3 regions of the Arthrobacter sp. NPDC080082 genome follow, and region 1 is predicted to be linked to each of the others. Evidence: riboswitches for the same ligand, from Rfam matches in the RefSeq annotation. Region 1 holds a riboswitch; each other region holds the start of a gene.

The links. Region 1 has a riboswitch for S-adenosylmethionine ahead of AB0O44_RS08165 (ATP-binding cassette domain-containing protein). Riboswitches for the same ligand answer to the same signal wherever they lie in the genome.
Region 2: another riboswitch for S-adenosylmethionine. It lies ahead of AB0O44_RS10170 (bifunctional o-acetylhomoserine/o-acetylserine sulfhydrylase); the one in region 1 lies ahead of AB0O44_RS08165 (ATP-binding cassette domain-containing protein).
Region 3: another riboswitch for S-adenosylmethionine. It lies ahead of AB0O44_RS16040 (aminotransferase class V-fold PLP-dependent enzyme); the one in region 1 lies ahead of AB0O44_RS08165 (ATP-binding cassette domain-containing protein).

Annotation. Positions count from the first base shown of each region.
Region 1 is NZ_JBFBKQ010000003.1:269,360-275,460, forward strand. Features, by position in the region: gene AB0O44_RS08145 (ABC transporter permease) at 1-189, opposite strand, end outside; gene AB0O44_RS08150 (aliphatic sulfonate ABC transporter substrate-binding protein) at 189-1,241, opposite strand; gene AB0O44_RS08155 (ABC transporter ATP-binding protein) at 1,417-2,250, opposite strand; gene AB0O44_RS08160 (CoA-binding protein) at 2,590-3,015, shown strand; SAM riboswitch class I at 3,091-3,180, shown strand; gene AB0O44_RS08165 (ATP-binding cassette domain-containing protein) at 3,320-4,132, shown strand; gene AB0O44_RS08170 (methionine ABC transporter permease) at 4,125-4,790, shown strand; gene AB0O44_RS08175 (NtaA/DmoA family FMN-dependent monooxygenase) at 4,827-6,101, shown strand, end outside.
Region 2 is NZ_JBFBKQ010000004.1:257,321-263,421, forward strand. Features, by position in the region: gene AB0O44_RS10155 (histidine phosphatase family protein) at 1-483, opposite strand, end outside; gene AB0O44_RS10160 (type II CAAX endopeptidase family protein) at 564-1,331, shown strand; gene AB0O44_RS10165 (VOC family protein) at 1,480-2,118, opposite strand; SAM riboswitch class IV at 2,311-2,427, shown strand; gene AB0O44_RS10170 (bifunctional o-acetylhomoserine/o-acetylserine sulfhydrylase) at 2,513-3,829, shown strand; SAM riboswitch class IV at 4,013-4,128, shown strand; gene AB0O44_RS10175 (homoserine O-acetyltransferase) at 4,142-5,290, shown strand; gene AB0O44_RS10180 (MFS transporter) at 5,482-6,101, shown strand, end outside.
Region 3 is NZ_JBFBKQ010000009.1:43,238-49,338, forward strand. Features, by position in the region: gene aroA (3-phosphoshikimate 1-carboxyvinyltransferase) at 1-403, shown strand, start outside; gene AB0O44_RS16030 (ribosome small subunit-dependent GTPase A) at 387-1,502, shown strand; gene hisN (histidinol-phosphatase) at 1,593-2,405, shown strand; SAM riboswitch class IV at 2,504-2,617, shown strand; gene AB0O44_RS16040 (aminotransferase class V-fold PLP-dependent enzyme) at 2,652-4,067, shown strand; gene AB0O44_RS16045 (class I SAM-dependent methyltransferase) at 4,123-4,881, shown strand; gene AB0O44_RS16050 (Nramp family divalent metal transporter) at 4,960-6,101, shown strand, end outside.

The DNA of each region.
Region 1 (6,101 bases):
TCCAAGGAGCAGACGCGCCCAGCCGCGGGCCAGGAACCCGGCGGGGGACCATCCGTTCGCCGGGGTGCCGTGTCCTCCCGTGACGGGGGAGGCCGGCCGGGCGGCGTCTGCCGGAGCTGCGGGGGCGGCTGCAGCGCGCCCGTCCGCAACGGTGGTGCCGGTGAAGGGGGAATCTCCGAGGCCGGCCATCAGGAGTCCTTGATGGCGGAGGCGTCCGCCTTCTTCACCAGCGAGTCATCGAGAAGCGAGCCGACGGCGTCGTCGATCTGCTTCTGGCTCGCCACGTCCCCGGTCTCCACGAAGGTGGGACCGATCTTCGCGAGGACCGTGCGCTGGGCTTCGCCCGGCGCCGGGTTGACGTTGAGGTTGCTGCGCTGCAGCACCACGGTCTTGGCCACGGCCAGGTCCAGGCCGGCGGCCTCGGCCAGGATCTGCGCGGTCTCGTCCGGGTTCGCGGCCGCCCAGGCGCGGGCCTTCTCGTAGGCGTTCACCACGGTCTGCGCCTGCTGCGGCCGGTCCTTGAGGAAGGACTCGGTGGCGTTGAGGAAGCCGTAGGTGTTGAACGAGAGGTTCCGGTAGAAGAGCTTGGCGCCCTTCTGCTCGGCGCCGGCCATGATCGGGTCCAGCCCGGACCAGGCGTCCACGGATCCGTTCTCCAGGGCGGTGCGGCCGTCCGCGTGCTGCAGGTTCTGCACGGTGACGTCCTTGGGCGAGAGGCCGGCCTCGGACAGCGCCTGCAGCAGGAAGAAGTACGGGTCCGTGCCCTTGGTGGCCGCGACCGACTTGCCCTTCAGGTCCGCCACCGTGCTGATGCCGGAGCCGGGCTTGGTGACCAGGGCGGCCCATTCGGGCTGGGAGAAGATGTCGATGGTCTTGATCGGGGAGCCGTTGGCCTTGGCCAGGAGCGCGGCCGAACCGGCGGTGGAGCCGACGTCCACCGCGCCGGAACGGAGTGCCTCGTTGGCCTTGTTGGAGCCGGCCGACTGGACCCACTTGACGGTGACGCCCTGGTCCTTAAGGGCGGCCTCCAGCCAGCCCTTCTTCTTGATCACTAGGCTCAGCGGGTTGTAGGTGGCGAAGTCGATGGTCAGCGTGCCGCCGCCGTTGCCGCCGGCGGCCGCGGCGGCTGCGGGCTGGCTGCCGGAGCCTTCCCCGGCGACGCACCCGGTGAGGGCCAGGGCCGCGGAGGCGGCGACGGCGGTGAGGACGAAACGGCGGGACGTGGTGCGGGTGGGAGCCATGGAAGTTCCTTTACGGGCGGTGCGAGCGATGCGAAAGAGACAGGAGAGTGATGCGGGTGGCCGCCGGCGCGGGGAGCGGGCGGCTCGCCGGTCCGGTGCTGTGGTACCGGCGGCGCTGCCTGCCGGGAGCGGACGGACCGTTCAGGCCGTGACCGGGGCGGCGGGGGCGGGGCCGTTAGTGGCCGTCGACGCCGAGGCTGGCCAGGAGCGAGGTGCGCATTCGGGCCAGTTCGGCCGAGGCGCGGTCCCGTGGCCGTCCGCCGGGGACGGCGAGGGTGCGCACGATCGTGGCGCCGGCCGGGGACGATTCGGTGTCCTCCCGGCCGAGGACGATGATGCGGTCCGCCAGTTGCAGGGCCTCGTCGACGTCGTGCGTCACCAGCAGCACCGTGGTGGGTTCGGCGCGGTGGACCTCCAGGAGCAGGTCCTGCATCTTGATCCGGGTCAGTGCGTCGAGGGCGCCGAAGGGCTCGTCGAGGAGCAGCACGCCGGGGTTCCGGGCCAGGGCACGGGCCAGCGACGCGCGCTGGGCCATGCCGCCGGAGACCTCCCGGGGGCGGTGTTTGGCGAAGTCCTGCAGTCCCACGAGTTCCAACAGGCGGGCCACTTTGGCCTTGCCGTCGCGGGCGCTGACGCCGGCGGGCAGGCCGATGGCGATGTTCGCCTGGAGGGTATGCCAGGGCAGCAGCCGCGGCTCCTGGAACGCGAAGGCGCAGCGGTCGTCGACGCCGCGGACCGGTTCGCCGTCTATGGCGACGCTGCCGGAGGTGGCGGCGTCGAGTCCGGCGGCGGCCCGGAGCAGGGTGGACTTGCCGCAGCCGGAGGCGCCCAGGATGGCGAGCACCTCGCCGGGGACAACGTCGAAGCTGACATCCCGGAGGACGGTGTGCGCGGCGGGGCCGGTCCCGAAGGCGCGGCCCAGGCCGCGGAAGGACACCGGGAGGGCGGGGGTGCCGGAGCCGGGCCGGGCGTCGGCCCGGGGCTGGGACGGGTGCAGGACAGCAGTCATAGGGTTACTCCATCGGTCCTGGCAGTAGCACCCTACGGAAGCAGCCTTTGGCCCGGGTAGTCAGTCCGGACCCTTCCCTCGGCGTGCGTCCTCGTTATCGGCGGGCTCCGGGGTGGAGGTCCGTCGACCAGGGTTGCTGCGGCGTCATCGATCCAGGTCTCTCGGCCGCTCGGGATGGTCACTGTCTACTAAAACCGAACGGCGGATTTTCGCCAAATGGGCGCGTAATATTCGGAAACCTGCGGACGTGAGGTGTCTGGCCCGATTAGAAATTCGGCACAGTGCCCGGGGTGGGATTCCCTACTGCGGGGCCGCTGCCGGCGGACGTAGGCTGGCCGCATGAGCCACGTGAACGATCCCGCCGTCGTCGAACGCCTCCTGCGCACCAAGGGCCGGTGGGCCATCGTGGGCCTGAGCACCAACCAATGGCGTGCTGCCTACGACACGTCGCTGTTCATCCGCGACCGCCTGGGCATGGACATCATCCCGGTCAACCTGCCCGGCGACGACGTGCACGGAGAGGCCGGCTACCGCTCGCTGGCGGAAATCCCGGCGGAGAAGCGGCCCATCGACGTCGTGGATTGCTTCGTGAACTCCGGACGCGTCGGCGACGTGGTGGACCAGGCGATTGCCGCCGGCGCCGGCGCCGTCTGGCTGCAGCTGGGCGTCATCGACGAGGCCGCGGCCGAACGCGCCAAGGCCGCCGGGCTGGACGTCGTCATGAACGCCTGCCCGGCCAGGGAAGCGCCGCTCCTGGGCCTTTAACCGGGACTGACGGGAGCTTTACGGCGTGTGACGCGCCGCTTTCACCTCGGCCGGGCGTGTGCCAGATTCGTGGGGTAACCATCCCGAGCGGCTGAGAGACCTGGCTCCGTGACGCCGCAGCAACCCCCTCGATGAGGACGGTGCTACCGCCAGGACCGATGGAGAACCACTGTTCCACGGACCCGAGAGGCCGCGCTTTGCGCTGCCCCGGCGCCGGGGGATGAGGCTTTCCTCGGGCGAGCCCCGGAGGAATCATGAACACCACAACGACGGCAGCGCCGGCCCGGATCGCGGGCGGTCTGCTGTGATCGAGATCCAGAACGTCAGCACCTCGTTCCCGTCGAAGGACGGCCGGTTCACCGCCGTCGACGACGTCACCCTCACCGTGGAGCGCGGCCGGATCCAAGGCATCATCGGGTTCTCCGGCGCCGGCAAATCCACGCTGCTGCGCAACATCAACCTGCTCGAACGCCCCACTTCGGGCCGGGTCCTGGTCGACGGCGTGGACCTGACCGCCCTAAGCGAGCCGGAACTGCGCAGCAGCCGGCACGGAATCGGCATGATCTTCCAGCACTTCAACCTGCTCAACAACCTCACCGCGCAGGAGAACGTGGAGCTCTCACTGAAGTTCGCCGGGGTGGGGAAGGCCGAACGCCGGCGCCGGGCGGCCGACGCCCTGGCCATCGTGGACCTCGCGGACAAGGCCGCCAGCTACCCCGCGAAGCTCTCCGGCGGCCAGAAGCAGCGGGTGGCCATCGCCCGGGCGCTGGCCACGGAGCCGAAGGTCCTGCTCTGCGACGAACCGACGTCGGCCGTGGACCCCCGGACCACCGCCTCCGTGCTGCAGTACCTCGCTGACGTCAACGCCGAATTCGGCATCACGATCGTGGTGGTCACGCACGAAATGAACGTCATCAAGGCCATCGCGGACAACGTCGCGGTCATGGAGGACGGCCGGATCGTCGAGCAATTCGACCTGGCCGAGCTCGAACGCCCCGGCTTCCACCCCGCCACCTCGATCGGGCGGTACCTGGTCTCCGACGCCATCGAGCTGAACCGGCCCCACCGGGCAGCCGCCCCGGCCGGCCCCGCCCCGAAAGGCCTGATCCATGCTTGAGCGCATCCTCTCGGTCCTGCCCGAAATCGGCGCCGCCATGGGCCAGACCCTGGCCATGCTGCTGGTCGCGATCCCGCTGGCCGTCCTGATCGGCACGCCGCTGGGCGTCTGGCTCTACACGATCGGCCCCGGCGGGCTGCGGCACCGGCCCCGGCTCCACCGGGTCCTGGACGGCCTGGTCAACCTGGTCCGGTCCTTCCCGTTCCTGATCCTGCTGATCGCCATCATCCCGGTGACCCGCTTCATCGTGGGCACCACCATCGGCACGGCCGCGGTGATCGTCCCGCTGAGCATCAACGCCATCCCGTACTTCGCCCGCTTCGTGGAACAGAACCTCAGCCAACTCGGCAGCGGGGTGGTGGAGGCCGCCCGTTCGATGGGAGCCAGCCGGTCCCAGATCGTCCGGGACGTGCTGCTGGTGGAGGCCCGGCCGGGACTGGTCAGCTCCATCACCATCATGACCGTCAGCTTCATCTCCTACTCGGCAATGGCCGGGCTGGTGGGCGGCGGCGGGATCGGCGACTTCGCCATCCGCTACGGCTACTACCGCTACGAAACCCCGCTGATGATCACCGCGATCATCCTGATGATCCTGCTGGTCACCCTCGTCCAGTTCGGCGGCTCCCGCCTGGCCCGCCGCCTCGACAAGCGGCTCTGACCGCGGCCCCGGCACCCCACTTCGGAAAGCAGAACCATGACTTCACCAGCCAGCCCCCGCTTCGACGGACCCCGCCCCCGCCTGCTCCTCAGCGCGTTCGTCATGAACACCACCAGCCACATCATGGGCGGCCAATGGCGCCGCCCCGAGGCCCAGCAGCACCGCTTCAACGAACTGCAGCTCTGGACCGACCTGGCCCGGCAGCTGGAGGACGCGAAATTCGACGCGATCTTCTTCGCCGACGTCGTGGGCCTCTACGGCGACTACGACGGCGGCTGGGCCTCCCACCTGAGGAAGGGCCTGCAGGTTCCCTCCAACGACCCGCTGATCCTGCTTTCGGCCCTGGCCGCCGCCACCCGGGAGATCGGCTTGGCCGCCACCTCCTCCGTGATCCAGAGCCACCCCTTCCAGTTCGCCCGGCAGATGTCCACCCTGGACCACATCAGCAACGGCCGGGTGGGCTGGAACATCGTCACCAGCGTGCTGGAAAACTCGCACCGGAACTTCAACTCCACCGAGCTGACCAAACATGACGAGCGCTACGACTGGGCGGACGAATACGTCGAGGCGGCCTACAAGCTGTGGGAGGGCTCCTGGGCGGACGACGCCCTGGTCCGGGACAAGGAGGGCGGCCTCCACGCGGACCCCGAAAAGGTCAGCAAGATCTACCACAGCGGGCCCCGCTACTCCATCGACGGGCCGCACCTCGTGGCGCCGTCGCCGCAGCGCACCCCGGTGCTCTTCCAGGCCGGCAGCTCCGGCCGCGGCCAGCAGTTCTGCGCCGCCAACGCGGAGGCGACCTTCACCCTGGCGCCCAGCACCGCGATCGCGGGCGCCTACACGGCCGCCGTTCGCGAGCAGGCGGTGGCCGCCGGCCGTCGTCCCGAGGACGTGAAGTTCCTCCAGGGCATGCACTTCGTGGTGGGCGGCACCGAAGCCGAGGCGGCCCGGAAGGCGGCCGAGCTGGAGGACAGCCTGGACATCGAGGCCCTGCTGGCCCACGTCGGCGGCGGATTCGGCGTCGACCTGGGCGGGCTGCCGCTGGACACCCCGCTGGGTGACATCCAGACCGAGGGCAGCCAGGGACACCTGGAGGCCATCCGGGCCTCCACCCGCGGCGGCAACCCGACGCTCCGAGACATCGCGCTGTACCGCAGCCGGGCCAACCGGGTGGTGGGAACACCGGAACAGATCGCGGACCGGCTCGAAGAGTGGCAGGACGCCGGCATCGACGGGATCAACATCATCAACCAGACCATCCCGGGGTCCTACACCGATTTCATCACCGGGGTGCTGCCCGAACTGCGGGAC
Region 2 (6,101 bases), on a different contig from region 1:
GCGCATGCAGAACAGCCGCATGGTCAGCCCGTGCGTAACGAACAGGGCGTTGGGCGCGTAGTCCGGTTTGGACCAGTGCCGGTACAGGGTCTCCATGAACGAGGAGATCCGGTCGTAGACATCGGACCCGGACTCGCCCTCGCGGAACCGGTAGAAGAAGTGCCCGTAGGCGTTCCGGAGCTCCTTCTGGTCCTCGATGTCACCGGCGATCTGGAAGTTCGCCCAGTCCTGCTCCCGCAGCCGGGGCTCCTCGATGACCCGCTCGGTCAGGTTGCCCAGGTCCAGCGCTTCGAGGGTCTGGTAGGCACGCAGATAGGGGGAGACGTAGACGCAGACCTGCTGCCCGTCCAGCTGGCGGCGGAGTTCGACGCCGGCGGCCCGGGCCTGCTCGACGCCCAGATCGGTCAGCGGGATGCGGTAATCGGGCACCCGGTTGTAGATGGAGGTGTCGGCATTGGCGGCGGACTGGCCGTGCCGGATCATCAGGATTTTCCCGGGCGCGCTCACAGCCCCAGCTTAGGCGCGTCCGGCCAACTCCCGGCAACGGCAGGCAAGATAGGACCATGCTGGTTACCTCCCGCCGCCGTGTGCGGTTCGAAGTATGGATTGTGCTGGGACTCTCGCTGGGGCAGTCGGCGGTGTACTCGGTGGTGCAGTTGCTGGACAAGCTCTCGCAGGCGCCGCTGGCCCAGGGGACCTCAACGCTGAACCGCTCCCAGAGCAGCCGCGAGTACTTCGACCTGACCTACCAGCTGCTGGACATCGCCTTCGCGCTCGTCCCCGTGCTGCTGGTGCTCTACTTCCTCACCGGTCCCCGCGAGCCGGGGACCCCCGGCGGCTCGGCATTCCGGAAGCTCGGGTTCGATTTCGCACGCCCCGGAAAGGACCTGCTGCAGGGTGTGGGCCTGTTCCTGCTGATCGGCATCCCGTCGCTGGGCCTCTATGCCGCCGGCCGGGCCCTGGGCATCACGACGGCGATCATCCCGAGCGCGCTGGGCACCTACTGGTGGACCGTGCCCGTCCTGGTCCTCTCCGCCATCCGGCACGGGATCGTCGAGGAGGTGATCGTGGTGGGATACCTGCTGGACCGGTTCGGTAAACTCGGCTGGCGGCTGCCGGCGGCCATCGCCGCGAGCTCAATCCTGCGCGGCAGCTACCACCTGTACCAGGGGTTCGGGCCGTTCATCGGCAACGCCATCATGGGCGTCATCTTCGCCCTGGTCTACACCCGGACCCGGCGGGTGATGCCGCTGGTGATCGCGCACGCGCTGCTGGACATCGTGGCGTTCGTGGGCTTCAGCCTGTTCGGCAAGGCGGTCGGCCTGGGCTGAGGCTTCTGGGATTCCTGCGGAGACGTGTCCTGCGGTGCCCTGACCCGCACGACGAGGCGGGGAGCGGCTTAAAGAGTTTCGGCCCCCGGCGGCGGGTGGCGTCATTGACACCCGCGGCCGGCGGCCGAAGTTGTGGCGGGCCGAAGCCCTAGATGGTGACGGCTCCGGAAGCGGTCTCGAAGGTGACCGAGAGGATGCCCGGCGTGCCGTGCGGGGCCTGCCAGTTCACGGCCACGTCCTCCAGCGGCTTCTCCACCGGTTCGCCCAGCCACTCGGTGACCCGCTGCGCGGAGCCCGCGATGGTCAGCTCGGACATCTTCACCGAGCTCTCGTAGGCGTTGGACGGGTGCAGGGCCGGGTCGCCCTCCCACTTGAGCATGTAGGGCACCTGCGGATCCGCGATCAGGCCCAGGATGCCGATCTGCTTCCAGACCAGTTCACGGCCATCGGGGAACTTGCGGTTGCCGTTGACCGCGGCGCGGCCCAGGCGTTCCTCGAAGGGTGCCAGGTCGTCGACCTCAACGCACCAGCCCATCCAGCCGCCGCCGGCGGCGGAGCGGGCGCGGACCGCCTGGCCGAACGGTGCCTTGTCCGACGCCGGGTGGTCCAGGACCTCCACGACCTCCAGGTACTTGTGCCCGGCGAGGGGGATGATCATGTTGCGGGTGCCGAATCGGGGGTGCACGCCGCCCTTGACGGCCTCGACCCCGAGGGCCGTGGCGATACGGTCGGTGGTGGCCGCGAGGCCATCCTTTTCACAGGCGTAAGAGACGTGATCCATGCGCATGCCCTCATCTTGGCACTTTGTGATGGACCTCTCAGCTTAGGCTGTCCTAACCTCGCCGGCGCCGCCCGGAGGGTCCCCGTGCCGCCCGGCGCGGCCGGGGAAATCCGCCGGAGAAGCCGTCCCGGGGACCGGTTTCTTCATCTTTGTCACAAAGCTATCCGGACCGGTTTCCGGCTTCCTACACTGGGAGCAGGTCATGAGTGCCAGCGCCAAGCCCCGGCTCGCTGGCCGGCAACCCTCCTTGCGCGGTGGGGTGCCCCGGGTGAAGACCTGGCCCTCCGGCGACCGCCGGCGGGGCAAGCGCGGCGCCAGGGCCGTGACGATATTCCGGGACCTGCCAGCGGCGCAGGACCCGGGAGGCGGTGCCGTCCTGAGCCCAGTCACAGGAGACACCATGTCCAACGCCTGGTCCTTTGAAACCCGTCAGATTCACGCCGGCCAGCAGCCGGACGCCGCCACCGGCGCCCGTGCGCTGCCGATCTACCAGACGACGTCGTTCGTCTTCCCGAGCGCCGAGAGCGCCGCCAACCGGTTCGCCCTGGCCGAGCTCGCCCCCATCTACACCCGAATCGGCAACCCCACCCAGGACGCGGTCGAACAGCGCATCGCCAGCCTGGAGGGCGGCCTCGGCGCGCTGCTGCTCAGTTCCGGGCAGGCGGCGGAAACCTTCGCCATCCTCAACATCGCCGAGGCCGGGGACCACGTGGTGGCCAGCCCCAGCCTCTATGGCGGCACCTACAACCTGCTGGCCCACACTCTGAAGAAGTTCGGCATCTCCGTGACCTTCGTGGCGGACCCGGACAACCTGGACCAGTGGCGCGAGGCGGTGCAGCCGAACACCAAGCTGTTCTTCGGGGAGGTGGTCTCCAATCCGCGCCAGGACGTCCTGGACATCGAGGGAATCTCGGACGTGGCCCACCAGGCAGGGGTGCCGCTGATCGTGGACAACACCCTCGCCACCCCGTACCTGATCCGGCCGCTGGAGTGGGGCGCGGACATCGTGGTGCACTCGGCCACGAAGTACCTGGGCGGCCACGGCTCGGCGATCGCCGGTGTGATCGTGGACTCCGGGAAGTTCGACTTCGGCGCGGACCCGGAGCGGTACCCCGGCTTCAACACCCCCGACCCCAGCTACAACGGCCTGGTCTACGCCCGGGACCTGGGCGCGGACGGCGCACTGGGGGCCAACCTCTCCTACATCCTCAAGGCCCGGGTCCAGCTGCTGCGCGACCTCGGCTCCGCCGTCGCGCCCTTCAACGCCTTCCTGATCGCCCAGGGCATCGAGACGCTGAGCCTGCGGGTGGAGCGGCACGTCGCCAACGCCACCCGGGTGGCCGAATGGCTGGAGGGCCGGGAGGACGTCGAATCGGTCGCCTACGCGGGGCTGCCCTCGAGCCCCTGGTACGAGCGCGGCCGGAAGTACGGTCCCCGCGGTACGGGCGCCGTCGTCTCCTTCGTCATCGCCGGGGGAGTGGAGGCCGGCAAGCGCTTCGTCGATGCCCTGGAGCTGCACTCGCACGTGGCGAACATCGGCGACGTGCGCTCGCTGGTGATCCACCCGGCGTCGACCACGCACAGCCAGCTCAGCCCGGAGCAGCAGGCGGTGGCGGGCGTCCACCCGGGCCTGGTCCGGCTCTCGGTGGGCCTGGAGCACATCGACGACATCCTGGCGGACCTCGACGCCGGCTTCCGCGCCGCGAAGACCGGCTAGGTCCGGGACCCCTGCCGGATTTCCCCACCTTTGCGGGCCCGACGGCGGCCGGCGCGGCGTGTCCGCGGCGACCCGCCCGCCTTGGCCTTCAAAGGTGGGGAAACGGGGCGGCGGGGCGGGCGGCTGTCACATGGAAGTCACAATCTTCGCCACGACGCCGCCCTCTTTCGTAGACTCGGTGCAGGTCATGAGTGCCAGCGACAGCCCCGGCTTGCTGGCCGGCAACCCTCCTTTTGCGGCGGGGTGCCCCGGGTGAAGACCTGGCCTGCCGGTCAATTGACGGCAGGCAAGCGCGAAGTGAGGTCTTTTAACATGACGATTGCCGTCACCCGAACGGGTGTACCCGCCACCAGCCCCGCAGCAGGAAACGCCGCCGCCCCCGAAGGCACCGTGCGGTACCTGTCCGTCGGCGCCCTGGAACTCGAATCCGGCGCCGTCCTGCCGGACGTGGTGCTGGCCTACGAGACCTGGGGCACCCTGAACGCGGACGCCTCCAACGCCGTTCTGATCGAGCACGCCCTGACCGGGGACACCCACGTCACCCGCGGCGCCGGCGGGGAGCCTGGCTGGTGGGAACAGCTCGCCGGCCCCGGCGCGCCCGTGGACACGGACCGGTACTTCGTGGTGTCCATCAACATCCTCGGCGGCTGCTACGGCTCCACCGGCCCGTCCACGCCGGCGCCCGACGGCCGGCCCTGGGGATCCCGCTTCCCCCTCGTCACCCTGCGCGACAGCACCGCCGCCGAGGCCCGGCTGGCCGACGCGCTGGGCATCCACCGATGGCACGCCGTGCTCGGCGGCTCCCTCGGCGGCGCCCGGGCCCTGGAGTGGGCCGTCAGCTACCCGGAACGCGTGCGCCGCTGCGCCGTGATCGCCGTCGGCGCCTACAGCACCGCCGAACAGATCGCCTTCGCCCAGGCCCAGACCCTCGCGATCCGTCAGGACCCGCGCTTCAATGGCGGCGACTACTACGGCGGCCCCGAGCCGCATGAGGGCCTGGCGCTGGCCCGGCGGATCGCGCACATCACCTACCGCTCGGCCGCCGAACTGGAGGGCCGCTTCGGCCGGACCGGTCAGGACGGCGAGACACCGCTCGCGCCCGGGCCGCTGTCCGGCCGCGGCCGCTACCAGGTGGAGAGCTACCTGGACCACCAGGGCAATAAACTGGTGCAGCGCTTCGACGCCAACAGCTACATCGCGATCACCGAAGCGCTGATGAGCCACGACGTCGCCCGTGGCCGCGGAAACCTGCAGCAGGCGCTCGCCGGGGCTACCGCCGAGTTCTTCATCGCCGCCGTGGACTCGGACCGGCTGTACTTTCCCGAACAGTCCCGGGAGCTCGCGGCGGCCCTGCCGGGGGAGGTGCCCATGCACGTCATCTCGGCCCCGATCGGCCACGACGGGTTCCTGACCGAGATCGGCCAGCTCGGCGGCGTCCTCCGGGAGGCGTTCTTCGCCTGAGCATCAAGGCTTCTTCGCTGGCTCTTGCCGGGGACTGGTGTGCAATTTTGCAGATAGGCTCTGCGCGATTGGTCGTTGAGGCTGCGGCGGTGACACTCCATACTCGTGGAGAATGACCGCGTGTGGTCCAACTCACACGGAGTCAGCCCAGTAAGCCGCAGGGTGTCGATGGCGACACCGAAGGAGTTCTTATGAGCACGGAAAACGCCGCCGCGAGGCGCGCAGAGGAAACCGACGTCAAGGCGTCCGGCCTCAAGAAAGTCGTCGCCGCCTCCATGGCCGGCACGGTGGTGGAGTGGTACGAATTCTTCCTCTACGCCTCCGCCGCAACCCTGGTCTTCGGCAAGGCCTTCTTCCCCAATTCCCAGACCGAACTGGACGGCATCCTGGCCGCCTTCCTGACCTACGCGGTCGGCTTCGTCGCCCGCCCCATCGGCGGCATCGTCTTCGGCCACTTCGGTGACAAGTTCGGGCGCAAGCAGCTGCTGCAGCTGAGCATCATCCTGGTGGGTGTCTCCACCTTCCTGATGGGCTGCCTGCCCACCTTCGCCCAGATCGGCTACTGGGCTCCGGCCCTGCTGGTCTTCCTGCGCTTCGCCCAGGGCTTCGCCGTCGGCGGTGAGTGGGGCGGCGCCGTCCTGCTGGTGGCCGAGCACAGCCCCAGCAAGTCCCGCGGCTTCTGGGCCAGCTGGCCGCAGTCCGCCGTGCCGCTGGGTAACCTCTTCGCCACCGCGGTGCTGTTCATCCTCTCCTCGGTCCTGTCCTCCGCCGACTTCCTCGGCTGGGGTTGGCGTGTGGCCTTCTGGCTCTC
Region 3 (6,101 bases), on a different contig from region 1:
ACTCGCCCCCACGGTCGCCGCGCTCTGCGCCCTGGCCGACGGCCCCTCCACCCTGACCGGCATCGCCCACCTGCGCGGGCACGAAACGGACCGGCTCGCCGCCCTCGTCACCGAGATCAACCGGCTGGGCGGCGACGCGGAGGAAACCACCGACGGCCTCGTCATCCGGCCCGCCCCGCTCCACGGCGGGGTGGTCCGCAGCTACGCAGACCACCGGATGGCCACCGCCGGCGCCATCCTGGGCCTCGCCGTCCCCGGCGTCGAGGTCGAGGACATCGCCACCACGGCCAAGACCATGCCGGACTTCCCGCAGCTCTGGGCCGCCATGTTGGCCCCGGCCGATGGCACCAGTTCAGACGAGGCCCGTGCAGACAAGGACGCCGCCGGTGGCCCGCAGCACTGACTCCTGGGACGAATCCGACGTCCGGATCCGCCCCAACAAGAAGGGGTCCCGGCCGCGCACCAAGGACCGGCCCAGCCACGACGACGCCGTGACCGGCCGGATCATCACGGTGGACCGCGGCCGCTACACCGCGGTCGTCGCCGAGGGCACCGATGAAGAGCGCACCGTGATCGCCGCGCGTGCCCGCGAACTGCGCCGCAATCCGGTGGTGGCCGGCGACTTCGTCTCCCTCGTCGGCAACGTCAGCGGCGAACCGGACACCCTCGCCCGGCTGGTGAAGATCCAGGACCGGCGCACCCTGCTGCGCCGCAGCGCCGACGACACCGATCCGATCGAGCGGGCCGTGGTGGCCAACGCGGACCAGCTGGTGGTCGTCGTGGCCGCTGCCAACCCGGAGCCCCGCACCGGCTTCATCGACCGCGCGCTGGTGGCCGCCTACGACGCCGGGATCGAGCCACTGCTGCTGATCACCAAGGCCGACATCAAGGACCCGGCCGAGCTGCTGGCGAACTACCGCCACCTCGACCTGCCCGTCATCATCTCCAAGACCGCCGACGCCTCCGCCTCCGGCATCGACGCCCGCTCCGACGACGGCCTCTCCGCCCGGCTGGACGGCCCGGCCGTCGCCGAACTGCACGGCTACCTGGACGGCAGGGTCACCGTCATGCTCGGCCACTCCGGCGTCGGCAAGTCCACCATGGTCAACGCCCTCACGGGGGCGGAGCGGGCCACCGGTGGCGTCAACGCCGTCACGGGCCGCGGCCGCCACACCTCTTCCTCCGCCCTGGCGCTGAAGGTCACGGATGCCCCGGCCGGCAGCTGGATCATCGACACCCCCGGGATCAGGTCCTTCGGGCTGGCCCACGTGGACCCGGACCGCATCCTGCGTTCCTTCCCCGACCTGGCCCCCGGCACCGAGGACTGCGAGCGCGGCTGCAAGCACGACGCCACCGCCGTCAACTGCGGCGTGGACGCGTGGGTCCAGGCCGGCCACGCGGGCCCCTCGGGCCCGGCCCGGCTGGCCTCGCTGCGCCGGCTGCTGGGCACCGACCCGCGGCAGGAGGCCCAGGAGACCAAGGAACTGGGCACCGTCTCCTGACCGTATGTCGCCTCTTCGCCCCGCGGGCGATCCGGCCGTCCGGGACGTGGCCTCCCCGGCCGGAGCGCGTTTAGACGGTAGTTTGGAAGCATGAGCCAACCCGCGTCGAGCTACAACGATGACCTGCGCCTTGCCCACGTCCTGGCGGACTCGGTCGATTCCCAGACCATGAGCCGCTTCAAGGCCCTTGACCTCAAAATCGAGACGAAGCCGGACCTGACGCCGGTCACCGACGCCGACAAGGCCGCCGAGGAGGCCATCCGCGGCCAGCTCTCCCGCTCCCGCCCCCGCGACGCCGTCCTGGGCGAGGAATTCGGCAGCTCGGGCCACGGCTCCCGCCGCTGGATCATCGACCCGATCGACGGCACCAAGAACTTCGTCCGCGGCGTCCCGGTCTGGGCCACCCTGATCGCTCTGGTGGACGAGGGCGAGCCGGTGGTCGGCGTCGTCAGCGCCCCCGCCCTCGGCAAACGCTGGTGGGCCGCCAAGGGCGCCGGCGCCTACACGGGCCGCTCGCTGGCCGCCGCCACCCGGCTGCGGGTTTCGAACGTCTCGGACCTCTCGGATGCCTCCCTCTCCTACTCCAGCCTGGGCGGCTGGAAGCAGCGCGGTAACCTCGACGAATTCCTAGGCCTGACCGAGGAGGTCTGGCGCACCCGCGCCTACGGCGACTTCTGGTCCTACTGCCTGGTGGCCGAGGGCGCCGTCGACATCGCCTGCGAGCCGGAGCTGAACCTCTACGACATGGCCGCCCTGGTCCCGATCGTCACCGAGGCCGGCGGCCGGTTCACCTCCCTTGAAGGCGAGGACGGCCCGTTTGGCGGCAACGCCCTGGCCACGAACTCGATCCTGCACTCCGAGGTCCTCAAGCGGCTCAATCCGAACCTCGACGACCTGCTCTAGAGCGGCGCCTTCCCTAAGGGCCGGTTCCGCGTAACACAGCGCTTCACATTGCCGCGCCCCTTTCCGGGGCGCGGCACTCGTGTCCTAGGCTCGAACCAGGTCACGAGTGCCAGCGCTAAACCCCGGTTTGCTGGCCGGCAACCCTCCTTTCGCGGCGGGGTGCCCCGGGTGACGACCTGGCCGGTCCGGAGCGGACCCGGCAAGCGCGGATCCCCAGCACGCGGGGTCCTTTTCGAGCGAGGTCCCATGTCCACTGCCATTTTTTCGTCCCTAGCGTCCACCTCCACGGCTGTATCCGCCGCGCGCGCCCCGCTGGCCGCCGTGACCGGCGCCGAGATCCAGGCGCCGCTGATCCAGGGCGGCCAGGTCCGCTACGCCAATCTGGACTACGGCGCCTCGGCCCCCGCCCTGTCCGTGGTTTCCGCCTACCTCAACGAGATCCTGCCCTACTACGCCAGCGTCCACCGCGGCGCCGGCTACGCCTCCCAGCTGAGCACCTCGGTGTATGAGAACGCGCGGACCATTGTGCGGGAGTTCGTCGGCGGCCGGCCCGACGACGCGGTCATCTTTACCCGGAACACCACCGATTCGCTGAACCTCCTGGCCGGGTGCCTGCCCACCGCCGGCGGCCGGCACCTGGGCGAGGTCCTGTACCTGGACATCGAACACCACGCGAACCTCCTGCCTTGGCAGGGGGTTCCGCACCGCAGCGTCGTCGCCTCGCCGACCCTCGCCGGGACGCTGGCGCGGCTCCGGGCCGAGCTGGCAACCGGCGGCATCAGCCTCCTCGCGGTCACGGGCGCGTCGAATGTCACCGGCGAGATCCTGCCCGTCCGGGAGCTGGCTGCGCTGGCGCACGAGCACGGGGCGCGGATCGTCGTCGACGCAGCGCAGCTGGCCCCGCACCGCCGCATCGACGTCGCGGCCGACGGCATCGACTACGTCGCCTTCTCGGGGCACAAGCTCTACGCGCCCTTCGGCGCGGGTGTCCTGGTGGGGCGGCCGGACTGGCTCGACGCCGGGACGCCGCATCTGGCCGGCGGCGGCGCCGTCCGCGACGCCCGGCTGGACGCCGTCAGCTGGACCACCGGACCTGCCCGGCACGAGGGCGGCTCCCCCAACGTCCTCGGCGCGGCCGCCCTGGCCCGCGCCACCCAGGCGGTCGCGGCCCTGGACGAAGCATCCTGGCACGGCCACGAGGATGCCATCCGGTCCTTCCTTGCCGACGGCCTGCGGGAGATCGACGGCGTGAGCGAGCACCACATCTTCGAGGAGACCGACCGCGGGGAGGGCCACGGCACCATCGGCGTCGTGAACTTCTCGGTCGCGGGGTACGACGCCGGTCTCGTCGCCGCGTACCTGTCCGCAGAGCACGGGATCGGTGTGCGGGACGGCAGGTTCTGCGCGCATCCGCTGCTCAAGCGGCTGGGCCTGCCCGCCGGGTCGCTGCGGGCCAGCTTCGGCCTGGGCTCCCGGCTCGAGGACGCCGAGCGGCTGCTGGCCGCGCTGCGGACGCTGCGGCGGGACGGCCTGGGCTGGGACTACCTGGTGGATGCCGGGCGCTGGGTACCGGCGAACGACACCCGCAGCTACCCGCACTGGGCGCCCAACACCCCCGGCACCGCCGGGGCGGCCCCCTGCACCCTCGACGGCCCCGAATAGCCGGTTTACGGTAGATTCGACGGGTATCTTCCCGAGCTGCCGAAGGAGAGTTCACGTGGCAGGCGGCGGCCCCAAACTGCATCAGAACCGGCGGAAGGAGCTCGGAGCGAGCTTCCAGGACGGCGGGGAACACTACGACCGGGTGCGGCCCGGCTATCCCGCCGACTCCGCCGACTGGCTCATTCCCGCCGGAGCCCGGGACGCGGCCGACGTCGGGGCGGGGACCGGTAAGTTCACCGCCCTTCTCGTGGCCCGCGGCCTGGCCACGGCCGCCGTCGACCCGTCGGCGGACATGCTGGACCAGCTGCGCGCCGCCCTCCCTGGTGTCCCGGCCACGGTGGGGACCGCCGAACACACAGGCCTCCCGGCGTCTGCGTTCGACCTGGTGACGGTGGCGCAGGCCTGGCACTGGTGCGAGCCGCTGCAGGCCAGCACCGAGGCCGCCCGCATCCTGCGTCCGCACGGGGTGCTCGGGCTAATCTGGAACCAGCTGGACACCTCCGTGCCGTGGGTGCACCGCCTCTCCCGGATCATGCACGCCGGGGACGTCCACAAACCCTCGTTCCGCCCACCGGTCGGCCCGGAGTTCACCGGGCTGGAGAGCCACCTGACCCGGTGGGAGGACCCGGTGACGCCGGAGGAGATCCTGGAGCTAGCCAAGTCCCGCAGCTACTTCCTGCGGGCCGGCGAGGCCACCCGGGCCAAGGTGCTGGCCAACCTCCAGTGGTACCTGTACGAGCACCTCAGTCATGGTCCCGGCGAGACGCTGGCCCTGCCCTACCTCACCAAAAGCTGGCGCGCGATGAAGGTCTGAGCCTATGATTTCGGTATGCCTAACTTTTTTGTTCAGGCATACGGAACTCATTTGACCCACCAGCCGCAGGAGCCTGCAATGTTGCACCTCGCCGAACAGGATCCCGCCGCCGGCGGCCGGAGCCCGGTCCGTGGCAGGAAGGGGCCCCGCCGGGCCCTGCTGGCGCTGCTGGGGCCGGCCTTCGTCGCCGCTATCGCCTATGTGGATCCCGGCAATGTGGCGGCCAACCTTACCGCGGGCGCCGAGTTCGGCTACCTGCTGGTCTGGGTGCTGGTGGTGGCCAATGTCGTCGCCGTCCTGGTTCAGTACCAGTCCGCCAAGCTGGGCATCGTCACCGGTCGCAGCCTGCCGGAACTGCTCGGGGAACGCCTGCGTCCCGGCTGGCGGCGCGCATTCTGGGTCCAGGCCGAAATCGTCGCGGCCGCCACGGACCTGGCCGAAGTGGTCGGCGGCGCCGTGGCCCTCTACCTGCTCTTCGGACTCCCCCTCCCACTGGGCGCCGTCGTCGTCGGCGGCATCTCTATGGCGCTGCTGGCCATGCAAAGCCGGAACCGGCAGCGGCCCTTCGAACTGGTGATCATGGGCCTGCTCGCCATCATCACGGTGGGCTTCCTGGCCGGGCTGTTCATCAGCCCGCCGGACCCGTCAGGGGTCCTCTCCGGCTTGGTCCCCGGGTTCCGCGGCCCGGACACCGTGCTGCTGGCCGCCAGCATGCTGGGCGCCACCGTCATGCCGCACGCCATCTACGTCCATTCGGCGCTCTCGCGCGACCGGCACCGCCCCGACAGGCACCGGCACGTTCCGCAGCACGCGGTGGAGCGGCTGGTTCGCGCCACCCGCTGGGACGTCATCGCGGCGCTGGCCGTAGCCGGCATCGTCAACATCGGCATGCTGCTGCTGGCAGCGTCAACCCTGGGCGGGGTGGAGGGCACGGACAGCATCGAGGGCGCCCACGCCGCCATCAGCGCCAGCCTGGGACCCGTGGTGGGCGTGGTCTTCGCCGTCGGGCTGCTCGCCTCCGGGCTGGCCTCGACGTCCGTGGGCTGCTACGCCGGGGGAACCATCATGGAGGGGTTGCTGAAGATCAGGATCCCGCTGATGCTGCGCCGGCTCCTGACCCTGGTTCCCGCCGTCGTGCTGCTGGCCGTCGGCTTCGACCCGACCTGGGCGCTGGTGCTCAGCCAGGTGGTGCTGAGCTTCGGCATCCCCTTCGTGCTGGT